Regions from separate parts of the Streptomyces sp. LZ34 genome, predicted to be linked through region 2. Evidence: riboswitches for the same ligand, from Rfam matches in the RefSeq annotation. Region 2 holds a riboswitch; the other holds the start of a gene.

Region 1 (6,418 bases), 2.1 Mb from region 2:
AGCGCGGTCGCGGCGGCCACCAGCCGCTTCGTACGCTCCGCCCGCTCGCCGTCCGCCATCGACAGCGCCTCGTGCAGCGCCCGAGCCGTCGCCTCGATGTCGTACGGGTTCACCACCAGCGCGTCGTCGCCCATCTCCGCGTACGCCCCGGCCTCCCGCGACAGCACCAGCGCGCAGCCCTTCTCGGAGACCACCGGCACCTCCTTGGCGACCAGGTTCATCCCGTCCCGGATCGGGTTGACCAGGGCCACGTCCGCCAGCCGGTAGGCGGCGAGCGACCGCGCGAAGTCGTCCTTCACATGGAGCGCGACCGGCTGCCAGCCCTCCGTGCCGTACTCGGCGTTGATCGCGTCGGCGACCCGCCGCACCTGCTCCGTGTACTCGCGGTAGACGGCCAGGTCCTGGCGGGAGGGGTAGGCGAAGGCCACGTGCACCACGCGCTCCCGCCACTCGGGGCGGGTCTCCAGCAGCCGCCGGTAGGCCAGCAGCCCGCGGACGATGTTCTTGGACAGCTCGGTGCGGTCCACCCGGACGACGGTCTTGCGCCCGGGGCCGATCTGCGCGCGCAGGGCCGTCAGCCGCTCGTCGACGTCCGCGGCCCGCGAGCGCTTCCGCAGGAAGTCCGCGTCCGCGCCGAGGCCGTGCACGCCCAGCCGGGTCTCGCGCCCCTCGAGGCGCACGGACAGCCGCGCGCCGTCCCGCACCACCTCCGCGCCGAGCACGGCCGCGGCGCAGTCGGCGAAGGCCAGGGCCCAGCGCTCGGTGAGGAACGCGGCGCGGTCGCCGCCCAGGATGCCGCGCAGCACGCTCGCAGCCACGTCGTCCGGCAGCAGCCGGTAGTAGTCCGGCGGCGCCCAGGGGGTGTGCGAGAAGTGGCCGATCCGCAGGTCCGGCCGCCGCTCCCGGAGCAGGCTGGGCACCAGCGCCAGGTGGTAGTCCTGGACCAGCACGGCGGCGCCCTCGGCGGCCTCCTGGGCGAGGGCGTCCGCGAAGGCCGCGTTGTACGCCTGGTAGGCGCCCCACTGGGCGCGGAACTCCGCGTCGAAGACCGGCTCGAGCGGCGTCTGGTAGAGCAGATGGTGGACAAACCACAGCACCGAGTTCGCGATGCCGTTGTACGCGGCGTCGAAGACCTCCGGCGCGATGTCGAGCATCCGCACCAGCTGCCCGCCGGTGTCGCCCGGGTCCAGATGCCCGGGCCCGGCCCGCCGGGCCGCCTCGCGGTCGCCGTCGCCCAGCGCCGCGCAGACCCATACGGCGTCGGTGTCCGGCCCTATGGCACTGAGGCCGGAGACCAGCCCGCCGCCGCCGCGCTTGGGGTCAAGCGAACCGTCCTCCCGCAGGGTGTACGAGACCGGGCCGCGGTTGGACGCGACGAGGACCTGTGCAGCACTGCGCTCGGAGGCCATGTCGCGTACCTAGCCACCTCACGAGTCGCGCAAACGTGCGTGCGGCTTCTTGCCCCGGTCGGGGCAGGCGGGCGTCACGCCGCACGCCGCTCCACATACTCCGGGATCTCGATCATCGGCGGCCGCTCCTCCGTGTCCACGGCGCTCGTCCGCGCCACGAAACCGGCCTCGCCCCGGTCGAACTGGGTCAGCCGCGGCCGCACCAGATGCCCGCGGGCCAGCCGCAGCTGGGCCGTGCGGTAGATCGTGGCCGCCATCCGGCCGAGCGCCTGCGCGTCCTGGTGCCGGTGGATACGCACGCCGAGGTCCACCTGGGCGAGCGCGTCGAGCCCGACCGTGTGCAGCGAGTCGATGAGAATGGCGAGCTCCACCCCGTACCCGACCGGGAAGGGCAGCCGCTCCAGCAGCGTGCGGCGCGCCGCGTACTCGCCGCCGAGCGGCTGTACGAAGCCGGCCAGCTGCGGCCAGTGCAGGTTCAGCAGCGGCCGGGCCACCAGCTCGGTGACCCGTCCGCCCTGGCCGGCTGTGTTGCCGGCTGTCCTGCCGACTGTCTTGTCGGAGGCGAGCGCGTTGAACTCAGGGCGGAGCGGCCGGTCGTACATCCCCTTGACCAGGTGCACGTCCGGGTCGGTCAGCAGCGGGCCGACGATCCCGGAGACGAAGCGCGCATCGAATTCCCGCAGGTCGGCGTCGATGAAGCAGACGATGTCGCCGCTGGTCGCCAGCAGCGAGCGCCACAGCACCTCGCCCTTGCCGGGCAGCGTCGGCAACTCGGGCAGCAGGGAGTCGCGGTGCACGACCCTCGCCCCGGCCGCCGCGGAGACCTCGGCGGTGCGGTCGGTGGACCCGGAGTCCACCACCACCAGTTCGTCGACCAGGGGCGTGGCCTGGCTCATCAGCTCGCGGCGGATGGTCGCGGCGATCTCACCGACCGTCGCCTCCTCGTCGAGGGCGGGCAGGACGACGCTCACCGTTCTGCCTGTGGCTCGCTTGGCGGCCAGCAGGCGGTCGAGCGGACGGTCGTCGGCGGACCAGGACCGCTCCTCCAGCCAGCGCTCCACCTCTTCCAGCACGTCCATGTCTCCCTGCTGTGTGTGCGGACAGTTCGCGGTAAGTACGTCGGGGTCAGCCGCGTCCCAGCACGTCAGCTGTGATGCATCTCGCGCTTCGGACGACTATCTCAACCATCCGGGCCTTCGGTTACAGTCTTGAACAACGCACGTGACCGTCGTATGTCGGGGGTCTTCGTGCGACAAACACGCCGGGCTGGGCCCGGCGTCATACCGCTCATCCAGAGGGGCAGAGGGAACGGCCCGTTGAAGCCCCGGCAACCCTCCAGCCGGTCCTGATTCGATTCTCAACGAAGCGGGGCCCCGGCTAGGGAAGGTGCCAATTCCGGCTCGCGGCGAGATGCGCCGTGAGGAAGATGAGGAGAAAGGGCCTCGCCTCCATGGCTGTGCAAGCTGTCGAAAGTTCAACCGCTTCTTCTGGTTCCGCAGGTTCTGCCGGTTCTTCCGTTTCGCTCGGCCCCGCCGTCGCCCTGTCCTGTCGCGAGTGCGGTGAGCGTTTCCCCCTCGGCCCCATTTTCGCCTGTGTGGAGTGTTTCGGACCGCTCGAAGTCGCGTACGACCTGCCGACCGGCGACCCCGAGGGGCTGCGCCGGCGGATCGAAGCCGGCCCGAACAACATCTGGCGCTACGCCCCGCTGCTGCCCGTCCCGGCGGACGTGGCCGACAAGCCCAACATCAACCCCGGCTTCACCAAGCTGGTGAAGGCCGACAACCTGGCCCGCGAGCTGGGTGTGACCGGCGAGCTGTACATCAAGGACGACTCCGGGAACCCGACGCACTCCTTCAAGGACCGCGTCGTCGCCCAGGCCGTCGAGGCCGCGCGCGCCTTCGGCTTCACCACCCTCTCCTGCTCCTCCACCGGCAACCTCGCGGGCGCGGTCGGCGCCGCGGCGGCCCGCGCGGGCCTGCGCTCCTGCACCTTCATCCCGCACGACCTGGAGCAGGGCAAGGTCGTCATGGCCGCGGTCTACGGCGGCGACCTGGTCGCCATCGAGGGCACGTACGACGACGTCAACCGCTTCTGCAGCGAGCTGATCGGCGACCCGGCGGGCGAGGGCTGGGGCTTTGTCAACGTCAACCTCCGGCCGTACTACGCGGAGGGGTCCAAGACCCTCGCGTACGAGATCTGCGAACAGCTCGGCTGGCGGCTGCCGGACCAGCTGGTCATCCCGATCGCGTCCGGCTCGCAGCTCACGAAGATCGACAAGGGGCTGAAGGAGCTCATCGCGCTCGGCCTGGTCGAGGACAAGCCCTACAAGATCTTCGGCGCTCAGGCCGAGGGCTGCTCCCCGGTCTCCACCGCCTTCAAGGCGGGCCACGACGTGGTGCGGCCGCAGAAGCCGAACACCATCGCCAAGTCGCTGGCCATCGGCAACCCGGCGGACGGGCCGTATGTGCTGGACATCGCGCGCCGCACGGGCGGGGCGGTTGAGGACGTGAACGACGAGCAGGTCGTCGCGGCGATCAAGCTGCTGGCCCGTACGGAGGGGATCTTCGCGGAGACCGCGGGCGGGGTGACCCTGGGCGTGACGAAGAAGCTGCTCGAGAACGGGGTGCTGGACCCCGCCCTCACCACCGTTGTGCTCAACACCGGAGACGGCCTCAAGACGCTCGACGCGGTCGCCCCGACGAGTGGGCCCACGGCGGTGATCCGCCCGAGTCTCGACGCGTTCCGCGAAGCTGGTCTGGCCTGAATCGGCCCGGCTCAAACCAGCTGGCTTGAATTCGTCCCTCGCCCCCGCTGCAATTCCCACAGAAGGTGAAACGCTCATGAGCGTCAATGTCCGAATCCCCACCATCCTGCGCACCTACACCGGCGGGCAGGCCGAGGTCAGCGCCGATGGGGCGACCCTCGCCGAGGTCCTGGCGGACCTGGACCGCAATCACCAGGGCATCGCGGCCCGCGTTCTGGACGAGACCGGCAAGCTGCGCCGTTTCGTCAACGTCTACATCAACGACGACGACGTGCGCTTCGCGGAAGGCCTGGAGACGGCGACCCCGGACGGCGCCGGTGTCTCGATCATTCCGGCGGTCGCGGGCGGCTGCTGAGCCGCTCACGGCCCGGTTGTACCCCCCGAGGTAAACGGAATCGCCTCGTCCTGATAGAAACGGACGAGGCGATTCCGTGTTTAGAACCGCGATACAGTTGAAGCGATCCCCTTCTGTCGGCTTCTGGCGGCCTCCGCGCCGACCGCATATGAGAACTCGTCAACTTGTGCGTGAAGTGTGCGCGCGAATTGCCGGGTTAATCCCTTATGTCCGGCCCTGCTTGCCCTGAATTCGCAGGAATTTGCCGCTTATTACCGTTCGACCGTCGCCAGAATTCTCGTCCGATTGACCTGTTGCACAGGGCAGTGGGACAGATACATTCAGCGGCGGTCGACGCGTTCCGGCGCACACCCCCCTCGACTCGGGGGGTGAGGTCTGACCCGGGTCCGCGGAGTGCGGTCCTGCGCAAGGGCCAGCAATAGGGGAGTTAGGAATGGCTCAGGGCACCGTCAAGTGGTTCAACGCGGAGAAGGGGTACGGCTTCATCGCGGTCGACGGTGGTGCGGACGTGTTCGTCCACTACAGCGCGATCCAGATGGACGGTTACCGCACCCTCGAGGAAGGCCAGCGGGTCGAGTTCGAGATCTCGCAGGGTCAGAAGGGGCCGCAGGCGGACATGGTCCGCGTGGCTGTTGGCTGAAGCGCGCCGACGCGAGGCAGCTGACTGGACCGTTCAAAGGGCCCGTACCCCCTGGGGGAACGGGCCCTTTGACGTGGGTGCAGACGACCAGCTTGTCCCGTCCTGTCACCCACTCACGCTTGCACTCTCGGGGGTCGAGTGCTAATCATTGGCGTTAGCACTCTAAGAGTGAGAGTGACAGAAGGATCGGGTTGGTGAGGTCCGTCAGGCCGTGCGGGGCAAGGAACCGCAGGGCAGGCAGACCGTCCGTCGCGGGCGCCAGGCGCGGTCCGGAGCAATCCACCCCGTCTTGGGAGGACCACTTCACATGGCCAAGATCATCGCGTTCGACGAGGAGGCGCGGCGCGGCCTCGAGCGCGGGATGAACCAGCTCGCCGACGCCGTCAAGGTCACCCTCGGCCCCAAGGGCCGCAACGTCGTCCTCGAGAAGAAGTGGGGCGCCCCCACGATCACCAACGATGGTGTGTCCATCGCCAAGGAGATCGAGCTCGAGGACCCGTACGAGAAGATCGGCGCCGAGCTGGTCAAGGAGGTCGCGAAGAAGACGGACGACGTCGCCGGTGACGGCACGACGACCGCGACCGTCCTCGCCCAGGCGCTGGTCAAGGAGGGCCTGCGGAACGTAGCCGCGGGCGCCAACCCGATGGCCCTCAAGCGCGGCATCGAGAAGGCCGTCGAGGCCGTCTCCGCCCAGCTGCTCGAGCAGGCCAAGGACGTGGAGACCAAGGAGCAGATCGCCTCCACCGCCTCCATCTCCGCCGCCGACACCCAGATCGGCGAGCTCATCGCCGAGGCGATGGACAAGGTCGGCAAGGAAGGCGTCATCACCGTCGAGGAGTCGCAGACCTTCGGGCTCGAACTCGAGCTCACCGAGGGCATGCGCTTCGACAAGGGCTACATCTCCCCGTACTTCGCCACCGACATGGAGCGTATGGAGGCGTCGCTCGACGACCCGTACATCCTGATCGTCAACTCGAAGATCACCAGCGTGAAGGACCTCCTCCCGCTGCTGGAGAAGGTCATGCAGTCGGGCAAGCCGCTGCTGATCATCGCCGAGGACATCGAGGGCGAGGCCCTGGCGACCCTGGTCGTCAACAAGATCCGTGGCACCTTCAAGTCCGTCGCCGTCAAGGCCCCGGGCTTCGGTGACCGCCGCAAGGCCATGCTCGGCGACATCGCCATCCTCACCGGTGGCACCGTCATCTCCGAGGAGGTCGGCCTCAAGCTGGAGAACGCGGGCGTCGACCTGC
Region 2 (6,418 bases):
CCAAGGGTGACTTCGCGGAGCCTGTCGGTCCTGCTTTCTGGGAGCGCGGATGAGTACTGCAACTGAAACGCAGCGCGGTCGCAAGGCGCCCGCGGGCGAGCGGGTGGCCGACTGGGCCGACGGCCGGCTGGGCATCTACAGCCTCGCCAAGGCCAACATGCGCAAGATCTTCCCGGACCACTGGTCCTTCATGCTGGGTGAGGTCGCGCTCTACAGCTTCATCATCATCATCCTCACGGGTGTGTATCTGACGCTGTTCTTCCACCCCAGCATGGAAGAGGTCGTGTACCACGGCCCGTACGTCCCGATGCAGGGCGTGCGGATGTCCGAGGCGTTCGCCTCGACGCTCGACATCAGCTTCGAGGTGCGTGGCGGTCTGCTCATCCGGCAGATCCACCACTGGGCCGCGCTGGTCTTCCTCTCGGCGATGCTCGTGCACATGATGCGCGTCTTCTTCACCGGCGCGTTCCGCAAGCCGCGCGAGGTCAACTGGCTGTTCGGCTTCCTGCTGTTCTTCCTCGGCATGCTGACCGGCTTCACCGGCTACTCGCTCCCCGACGACCTGCTCTCCGGCACCGGTCTGCGGTTCATCGAGGGTGTGTTCCTGTCGATCCCGGTCGTCGGCACCTACATCTCGATGTTCGTGTTCGGCGGCGAGTTCCCCGGGATGGACCTGATCCCGAGGCTCTACCCGGTCCACGTCCTGCTGCTGCCGGGCATCATGCTCGGCCTGCTGGTGGCGCACCTGATCCTGGTCTTCTACCACAAGCACACGCAGTACCCGGGGCCCGGCAAGACCGAGAAGAACGTGGTCGGCATGCCTCTGCTGCCGGTCTACATGGCCAAGGCGGGCGGCTTCTTCTTCCTGGTCTTCGGTGTGATCGCGATCCTCTCCGCGGTCGCCACGATCAACCCGATCTGGGCCATCGGCCCATACCGGCCGGACCAGGTGTCGACCGGCGCCCAGCCCGACTGGTACATGGGCTTCGCCGAGGGTCTGGTCCGTGTGATGCCCGGCTGGGAGATCACCGCCTGGGGCCACACGCTCGTCCTGGGCGTGTTCATCCCGATCGTGCTCTTCCCGCTGGTCCTGTTCGCGATCGGGGTCTACCCCTTCATCGAGTCCTGGATCACCGGCGACAAGCGCGAGCACCACATCCTGGACCGCCCGCGCAACGCCCCGACCCGCACCGCCTTCGGTGTCGCCTGGCTGACCGCCTACCTGGTGATGCTGGTCGGTGGTGGAAACGACCTGTGGGCCACCCACTTCCACCTGTCGATCAACTCGATCACCTGGTTCGTCCGGATCGGTTTCTTCGTCGGCCCGGTGCTGGCCTTCATCGTCACCAAGCGGATCTGCCTGGGTCTCCAGCGGCGCGACAAGGACAAGGTGCTGCACGGGCGCGAGACCGGCATCATCAAGCGGCTGCCGCACGGCGAGTTCATCGAGGTGCACGCGCCGCTCTCGCAGGAGGACCTGCACATGCTCACCCAGCATGAGCAGCCCAAGCCGCTCGAGGTCGGCCCCGAGGTCGACGAGAACGGTGTCCGCCGCAAGATAAAGCCCTCGCAGAAGCTCCGGGCGAAGTTGTCCAAGGGCTACTACGGCGGGGACAACGTGATCCCCAAGCCGACCGCCGAGGAGTACAAGGAGATCACCAGCGGCCACGGCCACCACTGATCCCCTCAGCGAACACCTCAGCTGTACGCCACACACCAGGGCCCCGGCCCGGACCACACGGTCCGGGCCGGGGCCCTGGGCCGTGTCCGGGACCCGGGCGCCGGGCCGCTCGCCCGGCCCGCGCCGATAGGCTTGCCGGGGGCCGCTGAAGTGCGCGGACCCCTCCCTGCCCAGCCGAGATCCAGGAGCGGACCATGGACGTTGTGACCCCAGCCGGAGGCGACAACCGCGCGACGGCCCGCACCTGGCCGGACGTACTCGACTCGCTGCTGCTCGGCCACGACCTCACCGCCGACGACACCGCCTGGGTCATGGACCGGATCATGAGCGGCGAGGCCAGCGACGCGCAGATCGCCGGCTTCGCGGTCGCGCTGCGCGCCAAGGGCGCGACCGTGGCGGAGGTGTCCGGTCTGGTCCGCACCATGTACGAGCACGCGAGGGTGATCGAGATCCCCGGGCCCACCGTCGACATCGTGGGCACCGGAGGCGACCGGGCCAAGACCGTCAACATCTCCACCATGGCGGCGCTCGTGGTGGCGGGCACCGGCGCCAAGGTGGTCAAGCACGGCAACCGCGCCGCGTCCTCCGCCAGCGGCTCCTCCGACGTCCTCGCGAAGCTCGGTGTCGACCTGGACATCTCGCCGCAGCGGGTGGTCGAGGTCGCCGAGGAGGCCGGCATCACCTTCTGCTTCGCGGTGAAGTTCCACCCCTCGCTGCGCCACGTCGGGACCGCGCGCAGCGATCTGGGCATCGCCACCATCTTCAACTTCCTCGGCCCGCTCACCAACCCCGCCCGGGTGCGGGCCCAGGCCACCGGGGTCGCGGACGCCCGTATGGCGCCCATCCTCGCCGGTGTGCTCGCCGAACGCGGCTCCTCCGCGCTGGTCGTCCGCGGCGACGACGGGCTGGACGAGCTGACCGTCACCTCCACCTCCCAGGTGTGGGTGGTCGAGGGCGGCACCGTACGGCAGGAGACCTTCGACCCGCGCGACGTCGGCATCGACCTGGTCCCGGTGGAGGCCCTGCGCGGCGCCGACCCCTCGTACAACGCGGATGTGGCCCGGCGGCTGCTGGCGGGGGAGCGCGGTCCGGTCCGGGACGCGGTGCTGCTCAACTCGGCGGCCGCGCTGGTCGCGCTGGAGGGCGGGATGGGCGACACGCCCCTCACGGAGCGGATCGCGGCGGGCATCGAGAAGGCGGCCGAGTCGATCGACTCGGGCGCGGCCCGGGCCTCGCTGGAACGGTGGGTCCTGGCCACCAACGCGTGACGCCTTTTTCAGGGCTCGCCTTTTCAGGGCTCGCCTTTTCAGGGCTCGCCTTTTCCGGGCTCGACTCGAGAGCGAGACCCCTGTCCGTATCGCGGACAGGGGTCTCGCCCTTTCGGTGCGGCATGGCATACTCCTGCGCAGGTCACGAGCGACAGCGACTTCGGCCCCGGCCCGCTGTCCGGCAACCCTCCGTCCGTGGCGGGGTGCCCCGGGTGATGACCAGGCCGCAGGCAGCGAGGCCTGCGGCAAGCGCGGACCCCTCGCGAAACCCAGGGGTCCTGGTTGTCGAGGGAGTTCTTCCGTGATGCAGCGAATGCGCTAGGGCCGACGGCCCCTTTTTCCCCTCAACCGGCGCGGTGTCGTCATCGCCCGCGCGTTGAGCTTCTTTCCGCGTGCCCGGCGGCGGGCTGCCCCATGCACGCGTGACGCATTCACCTCTTCGTCCTCCCGGGAGACTTCGCCATGTCCGCGACCGCCGCTGCCACCACCGCCACCCACACCCCGCTGCCCGTCCTCGGCCGTGACGTCCTCGTCCCGCTGGTCACCGGCGGCGAGGTCAGCTACGCCGCGCTGGACTACGCCGCCAGCGCCCCCGCCCTTCAGCGGGTCTGGGACGACATCGCCGCCTACGCCCCGTACTACGGCAGCGTGCACCGCGGGGCCGGCTACCTCTCGCAGCTGTCCACCGACCTGTTCGAGAACAGCCGCAAGGAGGTGGCCGCGTTCCTCGGCTGCCGCCCCGACGACCAGGTGGTCTTCACCCGCGCCACCACCGACTCGCTCAACCTCCTCGCCGCCGCCCTCCCGCAGGGCACCCAGGTGTTCGTGTTCGAGACCGAGCACCACGCCTCGCTGCTGCCGTGGCAGCAGCGCGAGGGCGTCGAGGTCGGCTATCTGAGTGCGCCGCGCTCCCCGCGGCAGGCCGTCGAGACGCTGGAGCGGGCGCTGGCCGCATGGCGGGCGGAGCAGCGGGCGGTGGACGGGGACACGGGCGCGGCGCTGGTGTGTGTGACCGGCGCGTCGAATGTGACCGGTGAGCTGTGGCCGGTGCGGGAGCTGGCGCGGGTGGCCCACGCACACGGCGCCCGGATCGTGCTGGACGCCGCGCAGCTCGCCCCGCACCACCCCGTGGACATCGCCGACCTGGACGTCGACTGGGTCGCGTTCTCCGGGCACAAGCTGTACGCGCCCTTCGGGGCCGGTGTGCTGGCGGGGCGCGCGGACTGGTTGCGTGAGGCCCGGCCGTATCTGGCGGGCGGCGGCGCCAGCCGCAAGGTGGCTCGTCGGGACAACGGCGGGGTGGACGTGGAGTGGCACACCACCGAGGCCCGGCACGAGGCCGGCTCGCCGAACGTCATCGGGGCGTATGCGATCGCCTCGGCCTGCAAGGCACTGACCGAGGCCGGGTTCGAGTCCCTGGTGGCGCGGGAGCGGCAGCTGATCGCCAAGGTCCGCGCGGGGCTGGCCGAGGTGCCGGAGGTGCGGGTGCTGTCGCTGTTCGGCGACGACGCCCCCCGGGTGGGGGTCATCTCCTTCGTGGTGGAGGGCTGGAACAGCTCGCACTTCGCGGCCGCGCTCTCCGCGGAGTACGGCATCGGCGTGCGCGACGGCCTGTTCTGCGCGCATCCGCTGGTGCGCACCCTGCTGGGCGGCGAGCCCGGCGAGGCGGGCGAGTGCGGGGCCCCGGAGGCCGCTCCGGGGGAGCGGTCGCTGAACGCGATCCGGGTCAGCTTCGGCGCGGGCACCCCGGACGAGCACGTCGAGCGGTTCGTCGCCGCGGTGAGGGAACTGGTCCGGGACGGCGCGAAGTGGAGCTACCGCACCGAGGACGGGCGCTGCGTCCCGGACCGCGGCTGAAGGCCCGGAGGAGCGGCCCGCTCAGCCGTCGAGGCCGATCGCGAAGGCGGCCTCGAGGTCGTGCTGGGAGTAGGTGCGGAAGGCGATGTGGGTCTCGGTGGAGGCCACGCCCGGCACCTTGCTGATCCGGCCCGGGATGACGTCCGCGAGGTCGTCGTGCCGGGCCACCCGCACCATCGCGATCAGATCGTGCGCCCCGGTGACCGAGTAGACCTCGCTCACGCCGTCGAGCGCGGCGATCTGCTCGGCGATCTCGGGGATCTGGTCCACGCTGGTCTTGATGAGCACGATCGAAGTGATCACGGCTGGCTTTCTCCCTCGCTGGACCTGACTGCCCTGCTCACTCTAGTCGTCCGCCCGAAGCGGGCCCACGCGTAGAGGAACCCGAGGCTGAACCCCACGAGGTGGGCGAGGTAGGCGACCCCGGGGCGGTCGTCGGCCGCGCGGGCGGCCAGCCACTGGAGCGCGACCCAGAAGATCAGCACCACCCAGGCGGGGAAGCGCAGCGGCAGGAAGAACAGAAACGGGAAGAGACTGGTCACCCGGGCCCGGGGGAACAGCCACAGAAAGGCCCCCAGGACCCCGGAGATGGCCCCGGAGGCGCCGACCAGGCTCTGGGTGGAGCCGGCGTGCGCCGCCGCGTAGCCGAGCAGCGCCAGATAGCCGGTGGCGAGGTAGAAGAGGGCGAACTGGATCCGCCCCATGCGCTCCTCGGCCATCGCCCCGAAGACGTACAGGAACAGCATGTTGCCGAGCAGGTGCAGCCAGTTGCCGTGGACGAAGAGCGCGGTGAGCGGGGCCAGCGGCTCGGCGGGCGCGCCGCTCCACAGCGCGCTGGGCACCACCCCCCAGCGCTCGAAGTAGCCCGTCTGGGCCCGCAGCAGCTCGCCCCCGGTGCCATAGCCGGGGTTGAGGCCGGAGGCCGGCCCGAGGGCGAAGACCAGGCAGCAGGCGGCGATGAGGGCGTAAGTCATCAGGGGGCGGCCGGGCCCCTCCGACGTCTCGATCATGGGCAGATCATGGCGTACCGGGCACAACCTGCCCAGAGTGCCTCGCCGCCGCCGGGGGGCGGGCCGGGGAGCGCACCGGCCCCGGCGCGGGGCAGGGCTCAGGCCGTAGGGTTACAGCACGCCAAGTGCCACAGTGGAATGAAGACGACGAGGATGACGACGCCATGGCCGTGCCCCTGCCGACAGCCGAGACCCGCTGGCGCTGCACCCTGTGCGGCAACCTGACCCGGTTCGATGTGACGCGCTCGACCAAGGCCGTCGAATACGTCCATCTCGACCTGGGCGGGGAGCCCAGGGTCGAGGAGCGCGAGGTGGTCAGTGAGACCATTGAGTCGGTGCGCTGCCGCTGGTGCAACGCGGTCGACCAGATCGAGCTGGTCGACCGTCCGGGCGCGAGCGCGAGCGCCTGAGAACGGAGCGATGACAGGTGGTGGAGCGGACGGGCGACCCCGCGTCGGCCGGTGACGCCGAGGGCGTCGCCGAGGCGCTCGACCGCCCCCTGCCGGAGGGGGTCAGGCGCCGGGTCGTGGCTCTGGTGGCGGATGCCTTCGGAGGGCTGACGGTCACCGAGCTGCCCGCCCAGCTGCGGCAGTACGCCCGCT

Evidence for each region. Region 2 has a riboswitch for S-adenosylmethionine ahead of ACWY4P_RS39160 (aminotransferase class V-fold PLP-dependent enzyme). Riboswitches for the same ligand answer to the same signal wherever they lie in the genome.
Region 1: it holds a riboswitch for S-adenosylmethionine, as region 2 does, so the genes downstream of both, thrC (threonine synthase) here and ACWY4P_RS39160 (aminotransferase class V-fold PLP-dependent enzyme) in region 2, are expected to answer to the same signal.

Annotation. Positions count from the first base shown of each region.
Region 1 is NZ_CM132680.1:7,142,985-7,149,402, forward strand. Features, by position in the region: gene ACWY4P_RS29545 (alpha,alpha-trehalose-phosphate synthase (UDP-forming)) at 1-1,409, opposite strand, end outside; gene ACWY4P_RS29550 (glucosyl-3-phosphoglycerate synthase) at 1,484-2,482, opposite strand; SAM riboswitch class I at 2,694-2,842, shown strand; gene thrC (threonine synthase) at 2,836-4,173, shown strand; gene ACWY4P_RS29560 (MoaD/ThiS family protein) at 4,250-4,528, shown strand; gene ACWY4P_RS29565 (cold-shock protein) at 4,962-5,168, shown strand; gene groL (chaperonin GroEL) at 5,476-6,418, shown strand, end outside.
Region 2 is NZ_CM132680.1:9,199,273-9,205,690, forward strand. Features, by position in the region: gene qcrA (cytochrome bc1 complex Rieske iron-sulfur subunit) at 1-53, shown strand, start outside; gene qcrB (cytochrome bc1 complex cytochrome b subunit) at 50-1,681, shown strand; gene trpD (anthranilate phosphoribosyltransferase) at 1,876-2,949, shown strand; SAM riboswitch class IV at 3,090-3,207, shown strand; gene ACWY4P_RS39160 (aminotransferase class V-fold PLP-dependent enzyme) at 3,412-4,806, shown strand; gene ACWY4P_RS39165 (Lrp/AsnC ligand binding domain-containing protein) at 4,828-5,109, opposite strand; gene ACWY4P_RS39170 (rhomboid family intramembrane serine protease) at 5,106-5,816, opposite strand; gene ACWY4P_RS39175 (hypothetical protein) at 5,981-6,226, shown strand; gene ACWY4P_RS39180 (NYN domain-containing protein) at 6,244-6,418, shown strand, end outside.